4 regions of the Paenibacillus sp. FSL M8-0142 genome follow, and region 3 is predicted to be linked to each of the others. Evidence: a T-box and tRNA genes for the amino acid it is inferred to sense, from the RefSeq annotation. Region 3 holds a T-box; the other regions hold tRNA genes.
The links. A T-box is a leader RNA that pairs with one kind of tRNA and senses whether it is charged. The one in region 3 lies ahead of leuS (leucine--tRNA ligase), so its partner is inferred to be a tRNA-Leu.
Positions count from the first base shown of each region.

Region 1: it encodes a tRNA-Leu, which carries the amino acid that the T-box ahead of leuS (leucine--tRNA ligase) is inferred to sense. The anticodon was not compared.
Region 2: it encodes a tRNA-Leu, which carries the amino acid that the T-box ahead of leuS (leucine--tRNA ligase) is inferred to sense. The anticodon was not compared.
Region 4: it encodes a tRNA-Leu, which carries the amino acid that the T-box ahead of leuS (leucine--tRNA ligase) is inferred to sense. The anticodon was not compared.

Region 1 covers NZ_CP152008.1:4,468,789-4,476,251, forward strand. Annotated here, with positions in the region: gene NSQ46_RS20640 (sensor histidine kinase) at 1-996, opposite strand, end outside; gene NSQ46_RS20645 (L,D-transpeptidase) at 1,187-1,525, shown strand; gene NSQ46_RS20650 (AI-2E family transporter) at 1,642-2,718, shown strand; gene NSQ46_RS20655 (hypothetical protein) at 2,821-3,216, opposite strand; gene NSQ46_RS20660 (uracil-DNA glycosylase) at 3,244-3,930, opposite strand; tRNA gene NSQ46_RS20665 (tRNA-Leu) at 4,061-4,146, opposite strand; gene NSQ46_RS20670 (glycoside hydrolase family 25 protein) at 4,353-5,234, opposite strand; gene NSQ46_RS20675 (polysaccharide deacetylase family protein) at 5,426-6,193, shown strand; gene NSQ46_RS20680 (TetR/AcrR family transcriptional regulator) at 6,367-6,963, shown strand; gene NSQ46_RS20685 (tetracycline resistance MFS efflux pump) at 7,137-7,463, shown strand, end outside.
Region 2 covers NZ_CP152008.1:1,867,536-1,874,998, forward strand. Annotated here, with positions in the region: gene NSQ46_RS08765 (spore germination protein) at 1-1,234, shown strand, start outside; gene NSQ46_RS08770 (Ger(x)C family spore germination protein) at 1,253-2,467, shown strand; gene NSQ46_RS08775 (GerAB/ArcD/ProY family transporter) at 2,482-3,624, shown strand; tRNA gene NSQ46_RS08780 (tRNA-Leu) at 4,121-4,204, shown strand; gene NSQ46_RS08785 (LysE family translocator) at 4,463-5,098, opposite strand; gene NSQ46_RS08790 (hypothetical protein) at 5,382-6,095, shown strand; gene NSQ46_RS08795 (hypothetical protein) at 6,236-6,424, opposite strand; gene NSQ46_RS08800 (helix-turn-helix transcriptional regulator) at 6,570-7,166, opposite strand.
Region 3 covers NZ_CP152008.1:4,627,984-4,635,446, reverse strand. Annotated here, with positions in the region: gene NSQ46_RS21390 (class I SAM-dependent methyltransferase) at 1-505, shown strand, start outside; gene NSQ46_RS21385 (sugar phosphate isomerase/epimerase) at 963-1,829, shown strand; gene NSQ46_RS21380 (Gfo/Idh/MocA family oxidoreductase) at 1,898-3,067, shown strand; gene NSQ46_RS21375 (Gfo/Idh/MocA family oxidoreductase) at 3,094-4,167, shown strand; gene NSQ46_RS21370 (AraC family transcriptional regulator) at 4,244-5,131, shown strand; T-box leader at 5,180-5,446, shown strand; gene leuS (leucine--tRNA ligase) at 5,539-7,463, shown strand, end outside.
Region 4 covers NZ_CP152008.1:1,255,666-1,263,128, reverse strand. Annotated here, with positions in the region: gene NSQ46_RS05950 (CpaF family protein) at 1-1,125, opposite strand, end outside; gene NSQ46_RS05945 (hypothetical protein) at 1,118-2,320, opposite strand; gene NSQ46_RS05940 (thermonuclease family protein) at 2,640-3,530, shown strand; gene NSQ46_RS05935 (thiol-disulfide oxidoreductase DCC family protein) at 3,552-3,974, opposite strand; gene NSQ46_RS05930 (hypothetical protein) at 4,071-4,352, opposite strand; gene NSQ46_RS05925 (zinc ribbon domain-containing protein) at 4,442-4,684, opposite strand; gene NSQ46_RS05920 (organic hydroperoxide resistance protein) at 4,813-5,232, opposite strand; tRNA gene NSQ46_RS05915 (tRNA-Leu) at 5,423-5,505, opposite strand; gene NSQ46_RS05910 (helix-turn-helix transcriptional regulator) at 5,605-5,961, opposite strand; gene NSQ46_RS05905 (PAS domain-containing protein) at 6,140-6,793, shown strand; gene NSQ46_RS05900 (alpha/beta hydrolase-fold protein) at 6,976-7,463, opposite strand, start outside.

The sequences.
Region 1 (7,463 bases), 160 kb from region 3:
CATGAGCGACGGAATGGACACGGCAACCACAATGCACAGCAGCGCCGTCGCAATGATCGTGTTCCGCAGTCCTTCGAAGGCACCGGCAATTTCGCGTTTGGGCGTAATGCCGACGACCGTGTATCCCGCTTGACTGTGCACGGCTGTGGTCACATACGATTCCTCTTCCAGCGCAGCGGTATCTTTCACTTTCCCCAATTGGTCCGTGTAAGGATATTTCTGTCCGTAATATTTTCCCGAAGAGTCGAACATGACCTGGCCGTCCCCCGACAGGATCATGACATAGCCCTTCATCTCGGTTTCATTGCTTCGCAGGACCTTATCCAGCGCCTCTGTCCGATACAGCACAAGCAGCTGGCCCAGATTCTTGTACGTCGTCATGTCATTGATCGGACTGCGAATGGATATCAAAGGCACGCTGGCATCTCCGGTCAGCTTCCGCAGCCACAGATTCGGCAGCGTGACGCTCTGGGTCTCCATCGCCATCACATCAGGAATATAGGATCGCGTAGCGTTGGCTTGATATAGCCGGGTCATGCTACCCTGCTTGTAGACGTATACATACTGCTCCTCGGCACTGTACAGCATGATGTTCTGGATATCCGGATCATCGTCGAGCCTCTGCTTGAAGTATGCCAGCACGCTGTCCGTATTGGACTGGGTGCTGTCGACGATCCGGTCCATCCGCTTCGCCATATACTCGTTAAACGAACTCATGAGGAAATAGGAAGCGTCCAGACCGAGCGAGCTGTTCCGGTACAGCTCATTAACATAGGACTGCACGTTCTCGTACTTTTGATCGACATACCGCTCGACCCGCTCCACAGCTCCACGCTGAACGTCCAGCTCGCTGCGGACAGCAGACTGAAACAAGAAATAGTACATTAAATAAGATAAGGCCACGATCGTAATGACCGCAATCACGGCGATCAGCAGCAATATTTTGGTGAACATATTGTTTTTAATATATTTCCGGTACAATCCTGCAGGAGACATGAGGTGATCCCCTTCCTGTGAAATTAGCGCCTTTGCATGGTCTATCTGTACTTACTATAACATCGGCAGGGAAAGCACAATAATTGAAATATTCGCCAATTCGGTGAAGTCAGCATTTGCCTATTTTGGGGCTTCGAGGGGCGGATGCACCCTTGCTCTCATAGCATGATCAGAAGAAAGGAGAATGCTGATGCCGAAATATCGCATTATCGTGGATATATCCGATTACCGGCTGCATCTGCTGGACGGAGATATCGTCGTGCATACGTACCCGGTGGCTCTCGGAAAGCTGGCAACCCAGACGCCCCCGGGCAATTATACGATCGTGAACAAGCAGCCCAATCCCGGCGGGCCCTATGGCGCCTACTGGCTCGGACTGTCCAAGCCGCATTACGGCATCCACGGGACGAACGATCCCTCATCCATCGGCAGATCGGTTTCCCACGGCTGTGTGCGTATGTATAACAAGGATGTGCTTGAGCTCGCTTCCCTCGTGCCTGTCCATACCCGTGTCACCATTCGAAAATAGCTTACGAATAACAAGCGGCAATCCTCCGATGATTTCAAATCCCGCCAAATGGGTTAAATACAACTGTTAAACGGTACTTTACCTTAACTATTATTCGCCGTTATGGAGGGATTGCCATGATGCAGAGCAAATATTTTCGTACATGCCTCGGTATAATCGCCCTGCTCTTGATCATTTACTTGGGCTCCAAAGTCAGCTTCCTGTTCCGCCCGATCGTTTCCATGTTCAATATGCTGATCTTTCCGGTGGCAATCGCCGGCTTCTTCTACTACCTGCTTAGGCCGATTGTGGACTACCTGGAACGGCGCAAAATCAAACGATCGATCGGCGTGCTCATGCTGTACTTCGTATTCGCCGGCCTGATGGCCATCTTCGGCATCGTCGTATGGCCGACATTGCGGGAGCAGATCGAGAATTTCATCAGCCATATGCCGTTTCTGGTCGAGGACATGCAGGATCAGCTTGACCAGCTGCAGCAGGCGCCGTACTGGTCCCGCTTTATCCCGACCGAATCGGAGCTCGCGACATCCTTGACCGAATACATGAACCGAATCATTAATTGGGTCAGCAATTCTGTCAATCATCTGGTTACCGTTGTGTCCAGCGTGCTTGTCATCATTGCAACGATCCCGATTATTCTGTATTACATGCTGAAGGAAGGCGGGAAGCTCCCCCCTAAACTGCTCAGCGTGCTGCCAAGACGCTACCGGCGCGACGGGCAGGAGGTTCTCGTCGAGATCGACGGCGCGCTCAGCAGCTTTATTATCGGTAAAGTGATTTTGAATCTTATTCTGAGCCTGCTCATGTATATCGGATTTTTGATCATCGGTCTTCCTTATTCGCTGCTCTTGACGGTCGTTTCGTTCTTCCTGAATTTCATTCCATACATCGGCGCGGTGCTTGCAAGCATCCCCGTCGTCATTATCGGGTTTATCGAATCGCCCTCCATTGCCATCTGGTCCCTTGTCGTCATTATTATTGCTCAACAGATTCAGGATAATATTTTGACGCCGGTGATCTATGGCAAGCAGCTCGATATCCATCCGCTGACAACCATTGTTCTTATACTCGGCGGCGGCGACTTCTTCGGCATCCTCGGCATTCTGCTCGCCATCCCAGCCTATATGATCATCAAGATCATTGTGGTGCGGATTTATGAAATGTTCTTGGCCGAGAAAGTGGATGAATTATAGAGCCCCGCGCACGCAAAAAAAGATGTCCTCAGGTCTTATTCCACTTAGGAAATCAGGGCCTGGGGGACATCTTTTCGTTTCATTTCGTAATCTGCGTACCGCTTACGCGTTGCCCCGGAGAGAGCGGACAACGAAGTGATGCTCGTCCTTGCGGAGCCGCTGTCCGCTTGTGAGCGTCACGGTTTCCTCGTCATGGGATGCGAGAACGGCCTTCGGATGGATCAGCCGGTTCCCTCTCCACACCATGACGCATGATCCGAAGTATACGGCATTATCGAATTGAATGGTATGATGCACCGAATACCCGATGGAATTCAACACCGGATAAGCTGTTTTGGGCATGATACGGTGAATGGCGCGAAACGGAATCGCGAGCTCGTCCGGTCCAAGGATCGCCTTCTCCTGCACCGGATCCCACCCCTTCAGAATGCCTTCCACCGTCGTTCTGCCCCCATCTAAACGCTCAATGACTACATGACGGCCAATCCAATGCTTCATGAAGGTCACCTCTTCATCTCTTACGGATTATTCATCCCCAATGTCCGTGGTGCTAGGAATGACCCAATCGACCGGGGCCATCCCGTGCTGGATTAAATATGCGTTTGAAGCTGAGAATGGACGGCTACCGAAAAAACCTTTACGTGCAGCAAAGGGGCTCGGATGGGCGCTCTCCAGAACGAGGTGCCGGCTTCGGTCGATAAACGCCCCTTTCTTCTGCGCATAGCTTCCCCAAAGAATGAAAACCGTTGGCTGCTCCCGTTCATTCAATTTCGAAATGACCGCGTCCGTGAACTGTTCCCAACCTAGCCCTTTATGGGAGTTGGGCTCTCCTTCCTTGACTGTGAGCACGGCGTTCAACAATAGAACGCCCTGCTTGGCCCAAGCGATCAGGGATCCATGATCCGGAATCGGGGCATCCAGATCGGCTGCCAGCTCTTTGTAAATGTTGCGCAGTGATGGGGGGATTGTAACTCCTGGCCGGACCGAAAAGCTAAGTCCTTGCGCCTGTCCCCGTCCGTGATATGGATCTTGTCCGAGAATGACCACTTTGGTGGACTGATATGGCGTCTCCTGAAGAGCACGAAAAATTTCATCCCTCGGCGGATAGACCGTATGCAGCCGATACTCCTCGTCGATCCGTTCAAGCAGTTCTTTGAAATACGGCTTGTCCGTCTCTTCCTGCAGGATCAGGTCCCAATCATTATTAAACAACCGCATGCTCCTACTCTCCCTACATCCCTGGGCTGGACTTCGAAATATGTGTATGGGTATCTTAAAAAATAAGCCGGCACCCTGCAGGGGGCCGACTTATTCTCATAAATACTCGGGCGTTGAGTCATAATGCCGAGGACGGGGGTCGAACCCGTACGGTAGTCACCTACCGCAGGATTTTAAGTCCTGTGCGTCTGCCAATTCCGCCACCCCGGCAAATATTGCTGCGCTGTCAAGCGATTTAACTTCGCTTAATGCCGAATCACCGCATGGGATTCATGCCGAACAACGGAAGTTTCATACATTATTCGTGCGAGTTTTTCGTCTCAGCGACAAAAATGATAATACCATGCCTAACCATATGATGTCAATATATGAACTCTATTATTTTACGCATCACCTGCTTTTCAACGATGTTTTCCTTATAATATGTCTGTTCCCCGTTTAAGCGACTCGATGCGTCTCTCCTGTGCCTCAATCCGCTGCCGCAGCTCGCGCAGCAGCCGGTTCACCAGAACGGCTGCCTCTTCACGCGTCATCGGGTCACCGGGACGGGCATCGTCGAAAAAGCCGTTCTCCACCGCTTCCCGCCAGCTCGCTTCAGCCCAAGGACTGACTTCACGAATCCCTCCAAACGAGCCTGCCGCGCCATTTCCAGTGTTCCCCTGGGAGGCGTACGCTTTCAGATCTGACAAGGTGCCGGCATAAACATTGAGGTCGACCTTTCCCGTTATGCCGTTAATCCGTCCGGAATCGGTGTATTGCCAGAAGGTCCACTTGTTCCAAGCGGGACGGTCATCCGGGACTCGGGTTTCACTGTACCTTGCAATCCACAGGTCATACCTGCCCAAAGACTCATCGAAATTGGCCGCAAACGCGTTGCCGGTATATAGAATGGGCTGCCTTCCTGTCAATCGTTCCACTTCTTCAAGGAAGGCAGCGGCAGCTTGATTGATGGCTGCGCGGCTGATCCCTGCCGGATTATTCTCATAATCAAGCACCGGCGGGAGATCGAACCAGGCTAGCGGGCCTGCTTTTTTCATCGTTTCCACAAAATGCTTCGCCTCCTGCCTTGCCGCCGCAGCGCTCGCCGCCCCTAGAAAATGATAGGCACCGACCAGCAAGCCCGCGGCCTTAGCTCCCTGCACATTTTCTGCAAATTTCGGGTCCTCCAGCGAGCTCCCTTGAGAGGCCTTGATGAAAACAAATGATATCCCAGCTTCCCGAACCTGCTTCCAATCAATGCTTCCCTGCCACCGGCTTACATCGATTCCTCGCGCATGCGAAACGCTTCTGGATTGCATCGGTCATCACTCCTTCTCTCCTATTACCATATGCTGAAGCACCGGATAGGGCGAGCACCATTCGGGATTTTTTGCCGCCGGGTTATGACGGGTGCCGGAATATTTTGAGCAGATTCTCCAAAGGATAAGGAGGAATTGCAGCCCGCTGCCAGATGCCAAGAATACATGCATAGAAAAGGAAACGGGACATCATGAACAGACAAGCCATTGCTTTACTTCTAACCTTGATCGCAGCATTCGGCGTTATTCACGGTCATGCCGATGCCAATCAAATGCCTTCCTCGGCCAAGAAGAGGGATTACTACGAGGAGCGCGGCGATATTGTATGGGAGGTGCCGACCAGCAATAAAGTAATCGCCCTTACCTTTGACGACGGCCCTGATAAGGAGCATACGGAACAAATTCTCAACCTGCTCAAGCAGTACGATGCCAGAGCGACATTTTTCGTGGTGGGCAGCCGCGTCGAGAAGCATCCCGAAATCGTTGCCCGTGCGCTGGATGAAGGTCATGAGATCGGCAACCATTCCTACTCCCATCCTCCGTTCTATAATATTGGGGCAGATGCCTTGAGGAAGGAATTGACCAAGACACAGGATGCCATTTATCAAGCGACGGGGATCCGCTCTGTCTTGTTTCGCCCGCCCGGAGGACGATATAACGATGCAATCGTCAGCGCGAGCAAGGAGGTCGGAATGCTTACCGTCCTGTGGTCCTGGCATCAGGATACGCTGGATTGGCGCAAACCTGGCGCGAATGCCATCGTGCGGACAGTCTTGAAGAACGCCCGCAACGGCGACATCGTACTCATGCATGATTTCGTACCGGGCAGCGACCAGACGGTCGAAGCGCTCAAAAAGATTCTGCCGGAGCTTAAGGAACGGGGCTTTTCGTTTGTTACTGTAACCGAACTGTTGTCCTACCACGAAAAATCGCATAAGCATATTGAGGTAAACCATTAAGTCCAAGGACGATATGCCGCAATCCGTGACGCTGCCATCCATGATGGCGGTTTTTTACATTCGGGACGCTGGCCGTACACTTTTCTCTTGAATGTCCCCGTACCTCGTGATAAGATACAGAACGAACGTTCAGTATAATAAAATAATCGTTGAATTCATACAGGGAGGCGCCAATGAACAAAAAGCAGCAGCAAAGCGAAGATACCAAGCGACGGATTGCGGAAGCCGCAAAAGCCCTGTTTATGCAAAAAGGATATAAATCCACGTCCATCGAGGATATTGTTGACGCGACCGGAAGCAGCAAAGGAAATATCTATTATCATTTCAAGAGCAAGGAAGGCCTCTTTCTTCATCTTATAGAGGAATGGGACTTGGAATGGTTTCAGAAATGGATGAGCACGGAAGAGCAGTACACGACCACCATGGATAAACTGTTCCGCATGGCGGAGCAGCTGGTGAAGGATGACCTTAACCATCCCTTCACCAAGGCGCTCGATGAATTTATAACGAATAATGAAGCTGCGACCGAAGACGTTGAACAGAAGATTTCCGATATTTTCAATAAGCGGCTGGAATTCAATCAACAATTGCTGCTGCAGGGAATTGAGTCGGGCGAGTTCGAGAAACATAATGTCGAGCATCTGTCCATCATTTTCGAAAGCCTGCTCGCCGGCTTGTGCCAGTTAACCCGCATCACCAAGCTGTCCGACGCGCTTCCGGTATATCACTCGGCCATGCATGTATTTCTGCACGGAATTTCCAAGAAATAGCTCTGCCGCTGTGGCGATCGTCAAACAGGCGGGCTGCTTCCCTTGTCTCTTACAAGCACAGTCGGTTTATTTCAGGCACCCGGTTACACATTCATACAAACCGAACAGTCAGTATATAAAAAGGAACCATTTTATGCACACTGGAATTTTCAACTTTTGGAGGAAATGTCATCATGTCATTGTTACTACGTCATAATGGAGCCATTCTGCTCCTCATGTTTAATATCTTTCTTGTTTTTACCGGCATCGGGCTTGTCATCCCTATCATGCCGACCTACATGTCGGAGCTGCATATCAGCGGAGGCACGGTAGGCATGCTCGTTGCCGCCTTCTCACTCACACAGCTGCTGTTCTCTCCGCTCGCCGGAAGGCTGTCCGACAATATGGGCCGCAAAAGAATCATTATTGCCGGAATGCTCGTGTTCGCCCTTTCGGAATGGCTGTTCGGGGTCGCAAATTCGCCTGTATTGCTGTTTGCTTCGAGAATGCTGGGGGGGATT
Region 2 (7,463 bases), 2.8 Mb from region 3:
TCAGGGCGGGCAATGGAGATCCGTAACCGAGCCAACCTCGCAGCTGGTCGTCCGCGGCCCGAAGGACAGCTTCGTGGAGTCCATTGCAACCAATATTTCACTCATCCGGCGAAGATTAAAATCTTCTCGGCTATGGCTCGAAACGATGAAGATCGGATCGGTCACCCATACCCACGTAGCCATCATGTACGTCAAGGGCAAGGCGGATCCGGGGATTGTCAGGGAGATCAAGGACAGGCTGAACCGGATTGAGATTGAAGGGATATTGGAGTCTGCCTATATTGAAGAATTCATTCAAGATAAGACCATTACTCCGTTTCCAACGATATATAACACGGAGCGTCCTGACGATGCGACGAGCAAGCTGCTGGAGGGCCGGATCGTTGTCTTGGTGGACGGAACCCCTTTTGTGCTGGTGCTTCCAACGGTATTTGCCCATTTCTTTCAGTCGCCTGAGGATTATGCGCAGCGTTTCGATATCGCCATCGTCATGCGGCTCGTACGCTATATCAGCTTTATTATTTTGATTCTGGGTCCGTCTGTTTATATCGCATTAACAACGTTTCACTATGAAATGGTACCGACGCAGCTGCTGATCAGTCTGGTTGCCCAACGTGAAGGCGTCCCCTTTCCGGCTTTTATCGAAGCGATGCTCATGGAGGTTGTGTTCGAGATATTGCGGGAAGCCGGTGTCAGGATGCCGCGGGCGATTGGGCAGACGGTTTCGGTTGTCGGTGCGCTCATCCTCGGACAAGCTGTCGTTGAAGCAGGTCTGATTACGCCAGCGATGGTTATCGTAGTGGCATTGACCGGTATTGCAAGCTTCACGCTTCCGGCCTACAACCTGTCCATCGCTGGACGGCTGATTCGCTTTGGCTTCATGGTTCTCTCCGGCATGTTCGGCTTCTATGGGCTGACCTTGGGCGTCATCGTGCTGATCGCGCATATGAACAGTCTCCGGTCCTTCGGTGTACCCTTTATGTCGCCAATCAGTCCATTCCGGCTCAGGAATCAGAAGGATGCGATCATCCGTTTACCCTTTCAGCCGCTGCAAACTCAAGCTGCGGAGTCTTCAACCGGATTTGGAGCGTCATCGAATCAAGACACTTCCTTGGCTGGAGACTCGGATGGGAGGATGAGCGGGTCGGGGCAACAAGGTGCCGATGGCGGAAGCGCTTCGGGAAGGGGGCAGCATACGGCTGCGAACGGAGCAGGAGGAAATCGTAACTCATGATGGGAGGCGAACTGAGATATGCGCAAACATCAAGGGCTGACCATTCTGATCATGTGCTGCTGTCTCGGTCTGCTGAGCGGCTGCTGGGATGTGGTAGAGCTGAATAAGCGTGCAATTGTCTCCGGTATCGGCGTGGATTGGAAGGAAGAGGAGAAGGAATATCTCGTTTCCTTCCAGACGGTCATCGCCGATGAAATTTCGGGGAAGGCCGGCAGAGGAGCAACGCCTACCTCCGTATATAAGGCATCAGGGAAGAGCATAGTCGAAGCGATGCGCAATGCTTCCCGCAAAGTGCCCCGTATCATTTCGCTCGCCCATACCGGTCTGATCGTCATCTCGGATCGCGTGGCGAGAGAGGGCATTATCGATCTCTTCGATTATTTGGACAGAGACTCCGATATCCGGCTGAATGCCGAAGTATTGATTGCAACCCAGGGACAAACCGCAGAGGATGTCGTGTCTGCAATGACACCGATTGGAAAAATCACGGCTTTTGCACTCGAGCAGAAGATCGATTTAACGTCGGGACAGCTTGGAGAGAACTTTCGGATCGAGGTGGATGATGTCATCCGTGGATTGCTTACCCCGGGAGGCGGGCCTTTGGTGAACGGAGTGACGATCGAAGGCAGCGCCGAAAAGGCATCGAAGATGGAAACCTTAAAAAACGCGAAGGTAGAAGGATTGGCGGTCATCTCCCAAATGGCTGTATTTAAAGGGGATCGTCTTGTGAGCTGGTTAAACGCGGATGAATCCCGCGGCACCGTTTGGATCCGGAATAAAATGAAAATCACGCCGATCCATTTGAAGTTACTTGATCAAGGTGGAGAAATATCGCTTGAAGTTATGCGGTCCAAAACAAGGCTGTTCGCTGACTTAGAAGATCCTGCGAATCCGATTATTCACATTCACGTGGAGCCTAATTTCTCGATCCGTGAAGTGAACAGCGCGATTGACCTGCGAAATCCGGCAACGATGAAGCTCCTGGAGGACGCAGCCTCGAAAGAGGTTATTCGTATTATGGAGCTAGCCGTTCGTAAGAGCAAGGAAGTGAATAGCGATATTCTGGGATTTGGTCAGGCTGTGGAACGGTCCGATCCGTCCGCTTGGCGAAAGATGAAGAATCGCTGGGATCAGCTCTTTCCACGGGTGCAAGTGAAATACCATGTGAAACCGGTGATACGAAATTCTCAAATGAGGGATCGTTCCGTTCTATACAAGATCCACAACCAATGAAGGAGGAGAATCAAATGGAAAAGGTGAAAATCAGCCCATTTCAATTCTTCTCGATATTGGTTCTGTTTCAGTTCGGCACGACGCTCGTCGTAAATTTGGGACTTGAGGCAGGCCGGGATGCATGGATAGCCGTGCTCATCGGAACGGTGATCGGCATGCTGATCTTCTCCTTGAATGCGTATTTGTACACGGCATTTCCCGACAAACTGCCAGTGGAGTATTATCGATTATTGCTCGGGAAATATGTCGGCAGCCTTGTAGGACTAGTCTATGCCGTCCTTTATATGTTCACAGCGGCTCGAGATCTCGTAGACGGGGGACTGCTGGTCATGGCGTCCGCCGCGTTGAGGGAAACGCCGCTTCTGATCGTGAATCTGCTCATGATCATGGCGGTGGCCTATGTGCTGCATCAAGGCTTGGAGGTGCTGGCACGGACGGCTACCATCTTTTTGGCGATTATGTTTATGATCGGGGTGTTCAGCGGGATCGTGATTCTATTTTCCGGGATCATTGACCTACAGCTCCTGCTACCTGTCATGGGTGAAGGATTCCAGCCGATTCTAGAATCGGTGCTAAAGAAAAACATTCATTTTCCGTTTGGCGAGCTTATCTGTGCGACGGCCATCTTTCCGGCGGTTAACCATACCAAAAATGGGGTGAAAGCAGGACTGCTGGCGATATTGGTTACCGGCGTCATCCTGGCTCACGTGTCGTTGATCACGATTTCAGTACTGGGAGCGGATATTACCGAACGGGCGGTATTTCCGCTTTTGACCATGATGGGGAAGGTAGAGATTTCGGAATTTATCGAGCGGACGCAAATTCTGATCGTGATGGTTCTGATCATCGGCGTGTTCTTTAAAATCAGCCTATATTATTATGCAGCATTGATCAGTTCCTCCATATTGTTCAAAATCCCGTATCGTAAATTAATTTATCCCTATGCACTGGTCATACTCGGCCTCTCCATTATCCTTGCCCGCTCTTACAGCGAGCATCTAATGAAAGGGGGAGCCTACCTGTATACGGTGTTCCCGTTCTATTCCATCGGTTTACCGCTCCTGCTCGTGATCATATGTCTGATCCGCAAAGCCATCCTCGGAAGGCGTTCCGGTTCTGCACCCGGCCCGGGTTCGGGACCCGCTTCCGGTTCCTGAATCCGATTCCCCAGACGCTCTAGGGGGGCTCGTTTCATGCTTCCTCTTGCGGAAGCTGCGATAAAGATCCGGAATAACCAGCAGAGCTAGCAAGAGGATCACGGTGATTCTCTCAACGGGAGAGAAGAGCGTGAAACGCCAGTTAATGATAAAGTTGTACCACGGAAAGCCGAAGAGGATGTCCGTAAGGATCGTTATGGTCAAGCATAATACCGCGGTTAATAACATGATCGAATATTTTTTCAGGAGCATGCAATTCACCTTGCCTTTCGTCTTAGGGGGTTAATCGGATTGGCGCCTTTTATAACCCCGTCCTGTTATAGTATGGAGGGGAGGGAGGTTAAAAATACCGAAGCGGGAGAGCGGGTCATGCGGTACGCCATCATGATGCATACCATGCTTTCGACATTTTTTTTAAAAAATGCTTGCTTTTTAACTTTAGTCGTTATATACTCTTAATTACGGTGATCACAACGAGTTGATAACCCAAACACATGCGGTCGTGGCGGAATTGGCAGACGCGCACGGTTCAGGTCCGTGTGGGCTAACCCCCGTGGAGGTTCGAGTCCTCTCGACCGCATCAATGTAACAGCGAATAAGCTCTTGAATTTGTCCTTGCGGCAATTCAAGAGCTTTTTTTGTATATCTGAGTTTTCCGCAGCTCGTATCATCGGTTGAAAGCGTGATGAGGGTTGTACGAAAATAAGAAACAGCTCCCTTCGGAGCTGTTCTCATGCGCTGAGTATCCCACAATTCAATAAGTGGGGGTTGCATCTGCATTAAGTTTGTCTGCCGGCACCGTGCACTTAAGCACCTTGATAGGGATACGTTTCATCCATTACTGTCTTTGGAATGCTACCTTTAGGCCCAGTCCAATGTAGATTGCTCCAACGAATTTGCCGCTCCACTGGCTTAGGCGCCTGATCCATGGCGTCCGTTTAACCACTCTTCCAAGCGTGGAGACACTTAATACAATCGTGGTTGTATACAATATGCTTAGAATCACAAAAATCAATCCCAGGACTAAGAACTGCCCGACCGCTTCACCGCGTTCGTGATGAATAAATTGAGGCAGGAATGCCAGAAAGAAGAGGGCCGTCTTCGGATTAAGAAGCTCAGCAACAGTTGCCGAGACGTAGGATTTCAGGGAGCCTGCCGATTCAACCTGGGGCATTTGCGGTTCGGAGGGCTTGCTTAGGATTGCGCGAATCCCTAGGTATAGCAAGTAGGCTGCGCCTGCAAATTTAACAACATTGAAGGCAAGTGCCGAAGTCATCAATATTGCGGATAGACCTACCGTTGCAAATAAGGTATGAAGGAAATCCCCGGTAGCGATACCGAGCCCAGCCATAATGCCTCCTCTTCGCCCGTTCTGAACGGTACGGGTAATGGTGAGGAGAACGGCGGGTCCTGGAATCAAAAATAGACCAAGAACAACGATGATGTACGTCATAAGAGTCGGAAAATCGAGCATTTGCATTCCCCCTTTATGGTCCTAAAGCGATGGGTCTGTCGTTACTCAAACCATCCTGTCCCTATATTAGAGTCAGATGATTCAAATGGCAAGCAGGTGAATCGATAATTATGCTGCTCTTAGAACCTCCCGGATAAGCGTTTTTTCCTGTTCCGTTTTATGGGGTGTTGCCATTATACTTATAGTAATTGAATGGTCTTGGAGCTGGCGTTATGTTATCGCCGTTCCATCATGGATAGATTGACAGCAGGGGGAATTTGACCGGGAAGGGGGAGTGGTCGAAATGGCAAACGTACGAAACCGGTTCGGCACATGGTTGCTGCTGGTCGTCTTGCTGTCCGTGACAGCCGGTTGTGAGGCGCCCGATTCCGGGAGCAGCGTTGTCGCTCCTGCTCCCGTATCGCTTACGCAGAACCATGACGGGAAGCGGAGCGATTCGGACGGATCGGCATCCGGCGGGAAATCCTCGAAGACGGATCAGTCCGAGGGGAACCCATCAGAACCTGCCGGCCAGGGTTCAAGTGGCGAAGCGGATGGAAAGAGCAAAGACGAAGTGGATCTCACGGATGTTACGGCCATGTGGCTTATCAATCACCAAGCCGGATGGATTGGGGGAGACGGATGGATTGCCTTCAGTGATGACGGTGGAACTGATTGGGAGGTGCAGGCTTATCCCGAGGAGACGGTTCGCCAAATCTTTGCCTTGAACGCAAACCACGTATGGGCCGTCATGGAGAACAATGATTTATATCAGTCGACGGACGGGGGACAGGTCTGGAACAAGATCGGCAGGACGCCGAATGGGGGATTTCTTCATTTCGTATCGCCGGACACGGGGTTCAGCGGATCGGCGAGAACGGAAGACGGGGGGAAAACCTGGGGAGAATCCGAGGGTCCGGATACGACCCGGAAACCGGAAGATTTGCGGGAGCCGTTAATTGGCTGGCGGCTTCAGAATCACCAGCAGGATCTTCACGGTCATGGCGAATGGCTGTAACATAGAAGAAGATCAGGCGGAATGGAAGAAATCCACACCAACGTAAAACAAGCAGGCACGGGCAAGAGGTAGCTCTCTTATCCGGCCTGCTTGTTTGCTTTATATTTTTGCTCCTGCGGTTGTTTCAACCGGGGCTTCGCTCAGGGCAGTTCCTTGAACAGAATTCGGCAGCTGAGCCATATGCCTCCTGCAATGCCGAGAATACCGCCGGCGGCTACGCTGATGACCAGATCATAGGAGTGCCACCCCAGCAAAAAACCGATGCCGCTGCCGAATGTCGTTCCTGCCAGCAGACCCAGCGCAGCACCGTTCTTCTGATTTAAGCTCATGCCAGACCATCACCTCAACGAACAATATTCCCAGTTAACGCCAAGAACATGCCGGCGAGAAGAAAAAAAGCCCGGCGAGCCTTAATCCGGGTAAGGTCGCGCAGAGCAGTTGATGAAGAGGTTATGAGTTCATTTCGTTCTTGCTTTACGAATGTTTGTTCAGGATGCAGTCTGCAAACAGGACCGATTTTGGAATGCGGAAAAATTGTTCCGCTTTCTCCTGAAATGCTGCCGATGGAACCGTTCCTTGATGCAGCCATTTGCGGAATGTGCCGGGATGCACGCCGATCCAGCGGCTCACATCGCTTACCGACAAATCGTGCACCATGCATAGGCCTGTCAGGATCCGGTTACTGACCGGCGAGCGTGTCAACGTCCGCTTCATAAAGCGCGACGGTGCAGGCTGGCAGATCAGCGGGGACTGCTCCAGCAGCTCCTCCCGGAACAGAATATGACGGGGATACCCGAGGTAACTGCAGGCTTTCTCCAGATTTTGCTTTCCGGGTACGCGTCCCTCATATACCCAAGCACTGACGCTGCGCGAGGAAACTCCCAATTCTTCGGCAAGCTGAGACAGTTTGATGTCATTGGCCATTAGAATGGCAAGGAGGACGCGGTTGCGAATTTGGCAGCGGGTCGGCCTCCGAAAGCGCTTGACTCGCACGCCTTTCCCCAAATATTTCCTATTGATCAGGGACCACGCCTCAATGGAGTGTTTTTCTTGCTGCAATGGTGTAGGCATAATTCCTCCGATTTTTTTTAACACAATACTACAATATTCGACACTAACTTTTCAATAGCCAACGTCTAAACATTTGTTTCCATTTCGTTGTTGCATAATCAACGCGTACTGCGACAGACCTGTGAAAGAAGTGCTTGCCGTACCCAGAAACACGCCGCTGGAGTATGAATCCGGCAACGTTAAAGTGATGATGTCTCGTCGACTCAACGAATATCAAATGATCTGTATCTCGTAGGGTGTACAGTTGGCAACAAAGCTTAAATGTTTCATTAGACTTGTCTATGCCTAACAAAAAAA
Region 3 (7,463 bases):
CGAAGGGAGCGTCCGCTGGGTTCAGCAGGACATGCGTTCCTGGGAGCTGCCGGAGCCCGTTGATTCCGTGATCTCGTTTTGCGATTGCTTCAACTATTTGCTGGAGGAGAAGGATATTCGTTCCGCCTTTGTCCGCACGTACCAAGGGCTCAAGGAAGGCGGAACGTTTTTGTTTGACGTGCACCATCCGAACACGTTGATCCGGTATGATGCGGAGCAGCCATTCGTGTTGGATGAGCGGGAGGTCTCTTACATATGGACCTGCGATCTGGATGAGCCCCGATGTGAAATCGAGCATCATTTGACCATTTTTGCACGGGATCATCAGGACCCTGCCGTCTACCGCCGCTTTGAAGAAACGCATATCCAGCGAGGATATGATCCGGAATGGATGAAGGTAGAGCTTATCAAAGCAGGCTTCCGTGATGTCAAATGCTACGCCGATTTCGAATGGGTTGAAGCCGGCGACGATGCTGCCCGTCTGTTCTTTGTAGCCATAAAATAAGATTACGGGAAAACCTTATATCATGTTGAGACTGCCTCAAGGTCATTTGACTTTGGGGCAGTCTCTTTATGCATGAAGGACTTTTTTGCGTTTGCAAAGGCATCCGACTTGCCTCTCCCAGCACGCGGGGTAATGATGGCTGCTGCACGATGATCAGCGACGCTCGGACGACAAGCCAAATTGCTGCAGGGACCACTGACAGGCGGTCGGCGCACCCATTATAATCTGAAACGCTTTTTAGGCTAATTATTTGATTGTGGTTAAGGTACACAGACGGAGCTATAGGTTTGCAGATCGGACTATGCTACGATGGGTCATATCCGGCCATTGCAATAATGACAGCGCTGTCTACATAGATGTATCTAATGTTGTAACCTCTGGAAGGCGGGATTTCGAGAGTCCAATGATAGTTAAATTCCCCCGGTGATGATAGGGGACATGAGAGGATGAGCGTACCATGAAAATGTCTGTATTTACGGTTGCAACCCCCGACTTGCAGCCTGAACAGCTGGCCAAGGCCGCAGCCGATGCCGGTATCGAAGGGATTGAATGGCGTTTTAAGGAAATCCCGCCCGGCGCCGAGGAGGAGCAGCCTTCCTTTTGGAGGCATAATCAATGCTCCATGGATCCCGGCGGGACGGAGCAGGATTGGCTGCGATTCAAGCAGGCGGCGGAGCTGCACGGCAGACAGAGCATTGCGGTCGTTCCGTATCTAACCTGCGGCGATCTGGCGGAAACGGAGAAAGTGATGAGGGCAGCCAAGCTGGTAGGAGCCTCTTTCATCCGCGCCGGCATTCCGGCTTACAATCGCAGCGTCAACTACAATGAGCTGTACGAGCAAGCTGTAAAATACCTGCTGGAAGTGGAGGATTTGGCAGCCGCTTATGATGTGAAGGCATTGGTCGAGACGCACCATAACACCATTACGCCGAGCGCCGGGCTTACATACCGGCTCGTATCCCATTGCTCTCCTCAGCATGTCGGCGTATTGTACGATCCGGGAAATATGGTTCATGAAGGCTACGAAAATTATCGCATGGGACTGGAGCTGCTCGGTCCTTACTTGGCCCATGTTCATGTGAAAAATGGCGGTTATCGCAAGCATCCGTCGGAGGACGGGAGCGAGGCAACGTGGACCGGGGAATGGACGCCGCTTGCTCAAGGCGCCGTTCCGTGGCGTCAGGTTATCCAGGATTTGAAGTCTGTTGGTTATGACGGCTATTTCGGCATCGAGGATTTTAGCGGCACGTACGATTCGACCGAGATGCTGCTTCGCTTTGCCGAGCAGATGAAGCAGTGGAGCGAAGATAAACAATTCGCGTAACGAATAATTGGATTTATTTTTATAGATGCGTAACGGAAGATATGAAATGTATGAGGGAGGATTGCAGTATGGAACAAGTTCGTATAGGTGTAATCGGTCTCGGAATGGGCTTCTCGCATGCCAAGTCGCTCGCGGCTGGACGGATCGCGGGAGCACGTCTTAGCGCCGTATGCGATTTTAATCCGGCCAAGCAGGAGATAGCCAAAGAGACGCTGCCTTCGGATGTGCGGATCTTTAGCGACGTGGATGCGATGATGGCTTCAGGAGAGGTGGACGCGGTCATTATTGCAACTCCGCATTACGGGCATCCGCAGGAAGCGATTCAAGCGCTGAACCGGGGGCTGCATGTGCTGATCGAGAAACCGGCCGGCGTCTATACCAAGCAGGTCCGCGAGATGAATAACGCAGCGGCTGCAAGCGGCAAAGTGTTCTCCATCATGTACAATCAGCGCTGCAATCCGCTTTATAAGAAGCTGCGGGAGCTGATTGCGGATGGAGAGCTCGGCGAAATCCGGCGCATGAACTGGATCGTGACGAACTGGTACCGTTCCCAGAGCTATTACGATTCGGGAGGCTGGCGTGCGACCTGGTCCGGCGAAGGCGGCGGCGTGTTGATCAATCAATCTCCGCACCAGCTCGATTTATGGCAATGGACGACAGGCATGATGCCGAAGAGAATTCGGGCATTCTGCGCGTTCGGCAAGTATCGCAACATCGAGGTCGAGGACGACGTGACCGCTTACGCGGAATACGAAAACGGCGCAACCGCCGTATTCATCACGACCACCGGCGAAGCGCCGGGCACGAACCGGTTTGAAGTGACGGGAGACCGCGGGAAAATCGTCATCGAAAACGGCAATCTTACTTTTTGGAGACTTCGGGTGCCGGAGCCGGAATTCAACCGTCAGTATACCGGCGGCTTCGGCGAACCGGAATGCTGGAAGTGCGACGTTCCGATCGTGGGAGACAATCCGCAGCATAACGGCATTATTCAAAATTTTACGGATGCCATTCTGCACGGCACCCCGTTAATCGCTCCGGGCGAAGAGGGAATCCATGGACTTACCTTGTCGAATGCAATGCATCTGTCCACGTGGACGGATAACTGGGTGGATCTGCCGCTGGATGAGGATCTGTACTATAACCTTCTGCAGGAGCGGATCGCCGCCTCGACCGGAGAGAAGACGGTGCGGGAGATCGGCCCCGTCGATATGAGCAAAACATTCGGAACCTACTAAATACAAGAAATAGGGGAGGCAGCAATATGAACCGGAGTGATGGAATGCGATATGCGCCGGTAGGCAAAGCCCAGCCGGTCTGCAAGCCCGGGGAATTCACGATCGCGGCCATGTCATTGGAGCATGGACATATTTACGGCATGTGCAACGGTCTTATCGAAGCGGGGGCCACGCTGAAATGGGTGTACGACCCGGACCCTGGGAAGGTAAAAGCATTCTGCGAGGCATACCCCGGCGTACGGCCGGCTTCCTCCGAAGCGCAAATATTGGAGGATCCGGAGGTAAAGCTGGTCGCGGCTGCGGCGATCCCTTCGGAACGCTGCGGGCTTGGGCTCAAGGTGATGTCGCATGGCAAGGATTATTTTACCGACAAAACGCCGTTTACGACGCTGGAGCAGGTAGAGGCCGCCAGGGCGAAAGCGGCGGAAACCGGCAGAAAATACATGGTTTACTACAGCGAACGACTTCATGTGGAGAGCGCGGTTCATGCCGGACGCTTGATTCAGGATGGAGCGATCGGCAGGGTGGTTCAGGTGCTCGGCACAGGCCCGCATCGGTTGAATGCGGCATCGCGTCCCGATTGGTTTTTCCGCCATGAGCAGTACGGGGGCATTTTATGCGATATCGGCTCCCACCAGATCGAGCAGTTTTTATTTTATGCAGGCTGCAGGGATGCCCAGGTGCTGAGCAGCAAGGTCGGCAATTATGCGAATCCGATGTATCCGGAGCTCGAGGATTTCGGGGATGCCACGCTGCTTGGCGACAACGGGGCGACGAATTATTTCAGGGTCGACTGGCTGACGCCGGAGGGACTCGGGACATGGGGTGACGGCAGAACCTTCATCCTGGGCACGGACGGATATATTGAGCTTCGCAAGTATATCGACATTGCCAGACACCCGCATGGTGATCATCTGTACTTGGTGAACAAGGACGGGGAGTTCCATATGGAGCTGAAGGGGAAGGTCGGCTATCCGTTCTTCGGTGAGCTGATTCTCGATTGCCTGGAGCGGACGGAGCGCGCCATGACCCAGGAGCATGCCTTCAAAGCGGGAGAGCTGTGCGTCAAGGCCCAAAACTTAGCCGTGCGGATCGGATAAATCCATTATAATAAAGGGAGACCCCGCCAAAATTCCCGGGGAATTGATTCATAACCTCGATAAGGGGGATTCCCACATGTCTTCGCGGTTGACGACTCCACCATCCTGGATGCCGGGCTTTGACCGGATGCTGCTGAGGGAACCGATTGAACTCGGCTGCTATAATGACCGGCCTTTATCCGGCGGGACTTTCCACTCCCACGCTTTTTACGAAATTTATTATTTTCATGAAGGACGCTGCACGTATCTGATCGGAGACTCCGTTTTTGCGCTGAAGCCCGGGGACCTGCTCCTGATGAACGGGTTGACGCTGCATTGCCCGAATGTGGAGCCGGGTTCGCGCTATGTCCGGAGCATTATCCATTTCGATCCCGCCTGGGTGTGCAGGGAGCTGCCCGAATCGGCAAGATCGGTCCTGCTGGATCCCTTCGAAACGCTGCGCAATCACCGGATGACGCTGACTGGGCAGAGGAGGGAAGAGTTTGAGCGGCTGCTGGAGGATATGAACCGGCTGCGGGGGGCGGAAGCTGCTTTCAAGCAGGAGCGATTGAAGCTTCGGCTTCAGGAAATGCTGTACGTCATTGCGGGCTGGTGTCAAAGCGAAGTGCAGCAGCAGGATTCGATCTCTGATAAGGAGCGCCATGTACAGCACGTCGTCTCGTTTGTGGAAGAGCATTACATGGAGGATTTGACGCTGGACCGAATTGCCAGGGACATGCATCTTACGAAGCATTACTTGTCCTCTTTGTTCAAGGAGGTCACCGGAACGACCGTATTCAAATATGTATACCACCGAAGAATTAACCAGGCCAAAATCCTGCTGAGACTGCACCCCCATATGAGCATTACGGACGTCAGCCGGGCGGCCGGCTTCAAGCATTTGGCCCATTTCAGCCGGATGTTCAAGACGATGGTCGGAACGGCGCCGGAGCATTACCGCAAGTCCCAGGGCGAACTCCGTTGACTTGGCGCGGCTTTTTGGGTATAATAGCCACATTAAAATGGAAATCATAGTAATGCAATGAAGGGGACTAGTAGTTCCGTATGCGATCATGCAGAGAGCCGGTGCATTTGGTGGAAGCCGGTTGACGCAAGGGATGAACTCGCCTCTGAGCAGCGGCGCGAACCCGGCTTTCGGATCTTAAGAATGCTTATTTATCCGTCGGTCGATGAAACGTCGCCGTCTCATCCGCGATAAGGATGCAAAGGGAGTGAAAGGCAAAGCATGCCTTGCACTAACTAGGGTGGTACCACGGGAATCAAACCTCTCGTCCCTAGCGTCAGCGCTATGGATGATGAGGTTTTTTTTGTTTTCAGGACAGCGGCATTAACAGCCTTGTCCGTTCGACAGTGAAGGAGGAGCTATGTAGTATGACGGATCAACAATCAGCCGGCCACGGCTATAAGCCGCAGGTCATTGAACCGAAATGGCAGAAGTATTGGGAAGAGAACAAAACCTTTAAAACCGAGGACAACTCGTCCAAACCGAAATTTTATGCACTCGACATGTTCCCGTATCCTTCCGGAGCGGGTCTTCACGTCGGGCACCCGGAGGGCTACACGGCCACCGACATCATTTCCCGCTATAAGCGGATGCGCGGGTACAACGTGCTTCATCCGATGGGCTGGGACGCGTTTGGCCTTCCGGCAGAGCAATATGCGATGGATACAGGCAAGCATCCACGCGAATTCACCATCCAGAACATCAATAACTTCCGCCGCCAGATCAAGTCGCTCGGATTTTCTTACGATTGGGACCGGGAGATCAGTACGACGGATCCGGACTATTATAAATGGACGCAATGGATCTTCATCCAGCTGTACAAACGGGGCCTTGCTTATGTAGCCGAGGTGCCGGTGAACTGGTGCGAAGCGCTGGGTACGGTTCTTGCGAACGAGGAAGTCATTGACGGCAAGAGCGAGCGCGGCGGCCACCCGGTCGTCCGCAAGCCGATGCGGCAGTGGATTCTGAAAATTACCGAGTATGCGGACCGGCTGCTTGAGGATCTGGATGAGCTGGATTGGAGCGAAAGCCTGAAGGACATGCAGCGCAACTGGATCGGCAAATCGGTCGGCGCCGAGGTGCGGTTTGATATCGATGGGCATGACGCCAAGCTGGAAGTGTTCACGACCCGTCCGGACACCCTCTTCGGCGCAAGCTACTGCGTGCTGGCACCGGAGCATGAGCTGGTGGACAAAATTACGACCCCAGAGCAGCGGGAAGCGGTGAAGGCTTATCAGGATCAGGCAGCCCGCAAGAGCGACCTGGAGCGTACGGATCTGGCAAAAGACAAGACCGGGGTCTTTACCGGGGCTTATGCCATCAACCCTGCCAGCGGCGCCAAGCTGCCGATCTGGATCGCCGATTACGTCCTCGCCGGCTACGGAACCGGCGCGATCATGGCCGTTCCGGGCCACGATACCCGCGACTGGGAGTTTGCGAAGCAATTCGGGCTTCCGATCATTGAAGTGGTGAAGGGCGGCAACGTGGAGGAAGAAGCTTACACCGGAAGCGGCGAGCACGTCAATTCCGGCTTCCTCAACGGAATGGACAATGAGGCTGCTATTCAGGCCATGAACGAGTGGCTTGAGAAAGAAGGCAAGGGTAAGAAGAAGGTCACGTACCGGCTGCGCGACTGGCTGTTCAGCCGTCAGCGCTACTGGGGCGAGCCGATCCCGATTCTCCACCTGGAGGACGGAACGATGAAGACCGTTCCGGAAGACCAGCTGCCGCTGCTGCTGCCGGACGTGGATCAGATCAGACCGTCCGGCACCGGCGAATCTCCGCTGGCGAATGTGACGGAATGGGTGGAGACGGTTGATCCGGAGACGGGCATGAAAGCCCGCCGCGAGACCAACACGATGCCACAATGGGCAGGCAGCTGCTGGTACTATCTCCGTTACATCGATCCGCATAACCCGGATGAGCTGTGCTCGAAGGAGAAGCAGAAGGAATGGCTCCCGGTAGACCTGTATATCGGCGGCGTCGAGCATGCGGTGCTTCACCTGCTGTACGCAAGATTCTGGCATAAGGTGCTCTATGATCTCGGAGTCGTCGATACGAAGGAGCCGTTCCAGAAGCTCGTGAACCAAGGCATGATTCTCGGCAACAATAATGAGAAAATGAGCAAATCCCGCGGCAATGTCATCAACCCTGATGATATCGTGAACGAATATGGAGCCGATACGCTTCGGGTATACGAGATGTTCATGGGGCCGCTGGAAGCGACCAAGCCATGGAACACGAACGGTGTTGAAGGCACGCATCGTTTCCTCTCCCGCGTATGGCGTCTGTT
Region 4 (7,463 bases), 3.3 Mb from region 3:
CCCGGTTTCTTGAAAGCGGTACAACGGGTTTAACTGCACTTCCCCGCTGCTCATCCCGACCACCTCACTGATCTCCGTCACACGGCGCGAACGGTCTCTAAGCTGTGTTAAATGAATGAAGATGTCGACAGCCGAACTGATTTGCTGACGGACAACGCTGATTGGCAGCTCTGAGCCGCTCAGCACCATCGTCTCCAATCGGCTGATCATATCCCTCACGCTATTAGCGTGGCCAGTCGAAAGGCTGCCTTCATGCCCTGTGTTCATTGCCTGCAGCATATCCAGCGCCTCGCTGCCGCGGACCTCGCCGACAACGATGCGATTCGGGCGCATCCGCAGCGACGAACGGATCAAGTCACGGATCGTAATCTCGCCCCGTCCCTCCGTATTGGCATTCCGCGTCTCCAGTGATACCAGATTCGGCACCGTAACAATCTTCAGCTCGGCGGAGTCCTCAATCGTGATGACCCGTTCATCGGGCGGGATGAACTGGGAAAGTGCGTTCAAGAATGTGGTCTTCCCCGAGCCGGTCCCCCCGCCGATGAAAATGTTGTACTTGCCCCTGACCAGGATTCGAAGCAGCTCTGCCGCCTCCGGGCATAATGCGTCCCGTCCCACCAAATCCTCCATCGTCATCGGCGCATCCGGAAACTTTCGGATCGTCATGGTCGGCCCCTTAAGCGCGATAGGCGGAAGCACGATATTCACCCTGGACCCATCCTTCAGCCGGGCGTCCACGATGGGCACAGACTCGTTCACGACCCGATTGACACTCCCCACGATACTCTGGATAATGTCCTCCAGCCTTCCCTGCGATTCGAACTGCAGCGGCACCTGCTTCACCTCTCCGTCCTGCTCGATGAAGATCTCCCGGTGGCTGTTAATCATAATCTCCGTAATTCGGGGATTGTCGACGAGCGGCTGCAGCACATCCAGCCCGCGAAAGGAATCGTACACTCTGCGAACCAAAGTCCGTTTCTCCATGGCCGTCAGTCCTGCAAGCTCCTGTCTCCTCCACACCAAGTCCTCAATGCGCGCCATGAATTCAGAATTATGGACGCTGCCGGTCATATCCAGCTCCGACCGAATCTGATCCCTAACCGAACGGAACTGCTCCTCATGCATAGAGTTCCCCCCTATTTTCGCCGGACAGCCCGAAATCTCCACCCCCAAGGAGCTGCCGGCACAGCTTCAGAACTTCCCTTTGGTATATCGGTGACATCAGCAGCAGCTCCTGCTGGTGAAGCTGCTTCCAGGAGGGGATATAAGGCAGCGTGCAATCGATCCGGATGTCTTGCCGAGGAGGCCTGTTCACAAGCTGTCCGGTATAACGGTTGACAACAAACCTGCTCCGCTTCATCAAGCCGCCCGAGGAGCACTCGCCCGGCTTCAGCAGCTGGTCGATCCGGATTCCGCTTTTAAACATGCTGATCGGATCGTCCAGCAGGACCCAGATCAGCGCACCGGCATGCTCAAGCACCGCTTGCAGCCTCTCCTCCCGGACCCCCGACGCTCCATCCGTATCCACAACGATGACGTCGTACTGGCCGGTAGATCCAAGCGATCGAAGCAGCAGCTCCGTATCGGACCTCGTCATCTCCATGATCTCTTTCACGTGCAGGCTCGGCTCGAACGTGTCGCATTTCAGCCCCTGATGCCTGAGACGGTACGGCATAACCTGAAGAACATTCTCTAATCCGCCTTCCTGAGCGGCCTTAATATCGTACAGAAGCCGGGAGAAGCTTCCCTCCATTCCGTCGCAGCCTGAAGGAAACAGCACGCTGCTGTTGACGCTCTCCAAATTGAGGTAAAACACCCGCAGTCCCAATACGGCAAACTGCTTGGCCATATTCATCGCCAGCGTGCTCTTGCCGCACCCGCTCAAGGGAGAAAGAACTCCGATAACGGCAGCCATTCCGGTCTGGAGTCCCGCGCCGCCGCTGATCCCATTGCTGCCTCCCGGAAAGGTACTGCTTCCGTGGCAGCGGGCGGATATCGCTTCCAGCAGCTTCGGCAGCGGCTGGTACTTGGCAGTATGGGATCCTCCCGCCGGACAAGAAGCAGGCATCCCAGCACCGTCGTTAAGCAGCAGCCAAGGCACAGCCGGGTCGCCAAGATGAAACCATGCCATCAGCATCTCTGCATCTCCAACCACGAGAGCTGGGGGGTCTCCCGACTCCATATATTGAAGAAACGCATCCTGCCGTGTGAAGGCTGTTATCTGCATCGACGAGCTATAGGAGCTTCCGTTTACGTAGTTCAGCAGCGGTTCTACATACCTGGAATCCTGTACGGCCAGCACGAATCGTACCGATAGCATTGCATATATCCCCTCTTCCTTTCCCTGACAACGCAAAAAAGCACCATTCATACCGCAACCCTGCGGTTCATGAACGGTGCTTCCGTTGACTTGTTATAATTTGACATTAGAATAGCATAGCCGCCAGCCGACGGCAAGCATTATTTTTCTGTAGGATATATGCCTTTGCCGCTATTGCCAAAACAAGGATATATGCAATACTATAAAAGCTTGGAGCAAATATTTCGTATATAGAACTTCCTTATATAGGATGGGTTAATAGAGTCTCCTAATCCCTACCCATACATATCATACAGCCTAGTCAGGAGAGTGACATCACGTGAAGAAACGAATCTTAACCGCACTGTTAACCGGTCTGCTGCTGTTGTCCGGCTGCAGCCAGCCGCTGGCGCCCCCTGCTTCGAACGAAAAGGCAGCTGCCGCCTCCCAAACGGAGCAGACAACGTCCACGAAGGCGGCACATAGCCAAAGTCCGAACGGGAAGCAAGGCTCTTATCCTACTGACGACCTGAACCTGCCCCGGGTACCCGTCGAGCTCGTCAAGGCGGTGGACGGAGACACGATCAGCGTTATGTTTGAAGGCAAGAAGGAGAACGTCCGGATGCTGCTGATTGACACGCCCGAAACAAGCCATCCCAAGCTGGGAGTCCAGCCTTTCGGACCGGAGGCCAAAACTTTCACGAAGGAGCTCGTTGAGCAAGCCGACAAGCTCGAATTGGAATTCGATATCGGTCCGAACAGGGATAAGTACTCCCGGCTGCTTGCGTACGTTTATGTAGACGGAAAAATGGTCCAAGAAGCGCTGCTCGAGCAGGGGCTGGCGCGGGTAGCCTATATTTATCCTCCGAACGTCCGTTACGTTGATAAATTCAATGATCTTCAGCGCATCAGCAGGGAAAAGGCGCTCGGCATTTGGAGCGTGGAGAATTACGCGCAGGAGGACGGCTTCCACCCTGGAGAACAGGACGGGGACGCGCAGTCCAAAACCGCTGCAACCGGCGCCGCATCCGGGGAATCGCCGGAACCGGCAGAGACAGGAGCTGCGGGCAGCGCCAAGTCCGGCTGCAGCATCAAAGGGAACATCAACTCGAAAGGCGAAAAGATCTACCACACACCCGAATCGCCGTACTACGAGCGGACAAAGGAGGAGCAATGGTTCTGCACCGAGGAGGAGGCCGTCGCGGCCGGGTTCCGGGCTCCCCGCTCATAGGGGCCATTCGCATTCTGGGGATTACGACAGGAACCGGCGCCGGATATCCGGCGTCGGTATCATGCATGCCTCGGAGCGGCCGAACCAGCGGTAACGGTTCTTGGCCACGATGCGGTACGCACGGTCCCGGATGGGGCGAGGCACGATAATCATCGCATAGGCCAGCGGCCACGGAAAGCGGAGCCGCCGGGCAATGCGCAGCGCCCCCTGCGACCGGGTGTAGTACTTTCCTTTTTCGATCAGCACCATCGTATCCCCGCCATCCGGCGTCAGTCCTCCCTGCTCCAGCAGTGACTGCCCGATCTCCGATTGGAGCGACGCGAACCGGAAATGGCCGGCTGGATCCCGCTGGATAATAAATCGGGTCAAGCCTTGGCACAAGTGACACACCCCGTCAATCAACACGATAGCGTATTCTTCGTTATCCTTGCTCGGCTTTTTCATAATCAACCTGCCCTCCTTTGGTTACGATGCGACACTCGAAAACTCGCCCAATAAGAAAAAACGCAGGAAAATTCCCGCGCTTCATCATAAGTCGCCTTATTCAGATTCGACCGCTTTGTTCAACCACTCGCCGTCTCTCATCTGCTGATCGAAATCATCTGAAAATCTATCCATGCATTTACAAATGAAATCCTTGCGGCATACCGGGCATGGCACTTTCCCAAGCCGGCTCAGCGCCGTCATCTTCCATTCAGGAAACCGGTTGTAGAACACGCGGCAATCCGTTCCGTCAGCCAAATGGATAATGAATTCGTACAACCCTTCCTTCTCATTGCTCCCAGCTTTGGTTACATCTGTAATCTGCGGTTTGTATGGCATGTCATCACCCGTTTATATTGATTTGTAATTGCTTATGACTGGTTGTACTTTCTGGTACTTAGTCATATTAAAGAATTTTAAAGGCGATGTCAACCGAAGAACACATCAAGGATCGAGCCGATTTGGCCGCGCTTTTTCCCCTCCAAAATATCCGGATTAAACACTTCCACATACCCGCAATGGGTGCAGGATACAAATAAAAAATGATTGTGCTGAATATCGAACAGCTTGCTGAGCCCCGCTCCCGACATGGATACTTCCTTCGTCTCGCAATGCGTCCCGCGGCATTTGCTGCAGACAAACCGTTCAGCGATCATCTCTTCAATACGCATAGTATGCGCTCCTTTCATGCTGCCTTTTCATAAAGGAATACGGGAGAGTATGGAAGAAGTTCCATATTGTTGTGCCATAAAAAAGGGGATTATCCCGCATGGAGGACAATCCCCTTCTATTTCAATCGTCAGACTACGTTAAGCTCCACATCGATGTTGCCTCGCGTCGCTTTGGAATACGGACAGAAAGCATGCGCCTTTTTGGCAAGCTCCTCGGCCTGGCTCCGCTCGATTCCCGGCATCTCAATCTTCAGCTTCACGGCCAGCTTAAAGCCGTCGTCCGCCTCATCCTTGCCGATCATCACCTGGGAATGGATGGTCACGTCTTTGAGCGTTACCCCTTCCTTGCGGGCGATATTCGCCAGCGCGCTTTCGTAGCAAGCCCCGTATCCCGCCGCGAACAATTGCTCCGGATTGGTTCCTTCCCCTCCGGGCCCGCCAAGCTCCTTCGGCATGCTAAGCATATGATGAAGAGCCCCGTCGGACGACTGGATCGAGCCCTCGCGTCCACCAACAACCTTCACATCAGCCGTGTACAATGGTTTCATAACTCGCCTCACTCCTTCATGCCCTATTATGAACGCTACATTAAGACTTTAAACTTGTGGCACGAATTGAAACGGTAAGTAAAGGCTTTGTCATCACAGCAAAGAGTCAGACCGGGTGCCCGAAACAACAAAAAAAGCTGATGTCCAAGCTTAGCTTGAACAACAGCTTCTAATGCTGATTCAATCATAATGCGGTAGAGAGGACTCGAACCTCCACGGGTATACACCCACTACCCCCTCAAGATAGCGTGTCTGCCATTCCACCACTACCGCATATAATAAAGAAGTTCTTCTGCAGAACATTCCCTATTATATAGCCATAAACCACAATTGTAAAGATCCAATTATTACCTGTGAACCATAGCCTTGACGCTAAGTCTTCTCGTTTCGCTTATCCCTTCGGTAAGCTGAAAACTCAAGATACTCCCGGATGAACTCCTTCTCGCGCTCTTCGAGACCCGACAGCGCGGATAGCGCCGTTTCCGCCTCATATTCCTCTCTCGTTTCATTCACCCGGGTGGAGGGCTTGCCCTTCCCGATAATCAACCAGTCCAGGCTAACGGAGAAAAATGCTGCAATTTCAATTAATTTATTCGTACTCGGCGTTGTTTTCCCTCGCTTCCAGTCACCAAAATTCCCTGTGCTGATCCCGAGGGTTTCACAGAACGCCTTCTTCGTCATACCCCGGCTTTCTATCAGATGTTCGATTCGTTGGTAAATAGACTGCATCAAACAACCGCCTTCCTGATTCTCTTTCCAAAGAAAATAACTTATTTACGTATTTTACTCTTGCAAAAGCACTTAAAAACGTGTATAATCTAACTATGTTGCCTAAATTATACCATAGGACCCATGGATCGTTGTACCTTTTACCCATGAGTCTATTTCGTAAGAGGAGCGAACCCTTTTGCCCTACGATACCATGAGCACAGCTTGGAACTATGCCGTCCATGCATTGAACAGGGGCTTAATGATCATTACGCCCGACGGCATGATCGATAAGATAAACGATCCGCTTGTAACGATGTCCGTAAGATATGGTGTCTCGCCTGAATTTCAATGGCAAGGGGCATCATTTTTTGATATTATGCCCTGGTGCTTTGGGGAGGTCGATTTTGGCTGCTTGGATGGTGAACATTATTTATCCTCGGTCAGAGCCGTTCTGGAAGGCAGCCAGCCGGATTGCGTCCTGGAGTATTCGGTCTCCAGGAACCGTAAAGTATTCTGGGTGCTATGCGAGGTACAGCCGCTGTCCGTAAGCAGCGACAATTTCATTCACGGCGCCGTCCTTTCCTTTACCGACATTACAAAGTATAAGCAGCGGCAAATCCTGCTTGAGCAGACGATTGCCCGCAGCCTTCCGCTCCCGGAGCACATCCCCATCTGCGCCGTATGCAAGCATGTCAGCCAGGAAGAGACTTGGGAACCGGTGGAAAGCTATCTTGAGAGCCGCCTTCCCATCGAATTCACGCATGATATTTGTCCCGAATGCATCCGCAGGCTCTATCCGAAATATTCCTCCGCGCTGGACGATGACCCTACCGGAGAAACGGAGGAATAACCACGCTCATCGTTCCCCTCGCTTTTCGTACATTCGCCATTCCCGGAGTTCGCCACCCTGGCGGCCTGCAGCCTATGCGGGCGGATTCAAATACGAGCACATTATAAAAAGCAGTATAGGATCCATCGGGTCCCATACTGCTTTTGTTTTGTTATAACTGGTTATATCTGCATTGCTTCCTATTATGAACTGATCAGACGGAGAAGCGGGCTTACCAGGGACGGCAGCACGGATACATGGCCCTCCCCTTCGATTTCATGAAGCTCGGCGTGCAGCAAATGCCGGTGCTCTCGCAGCTTTGCATACAAATCCCTTGCGTCTTGGACCATGGCGGGCTTTTCTTCGGTACCGACAAAAATGTTCAGCTCCCGCTGCAAGTCGAACGGCTGAAGGAATGGCTTGGAGACCTCCCATGTCTTATACAGCACATGCTGCTTCCACCAGACTGATGGGCTCGCTGCAATATACCGCCGAAAGATGTGGGGCCTCGTGAACAGCGCATAGAGCACAAAGAAACCGCCCAAAGAATGGCCGAACACCGACTGCTTCTCGGGATTCACCGGATATCGCGACGCAATGCGGGGGATCAGCTGAAGCTCGATAAAATCCAGGAAGTCTTCGGCGCCGCCGGTTTCCGGCCACGGCATTCCGTTCGGACGGACGGGGAGCT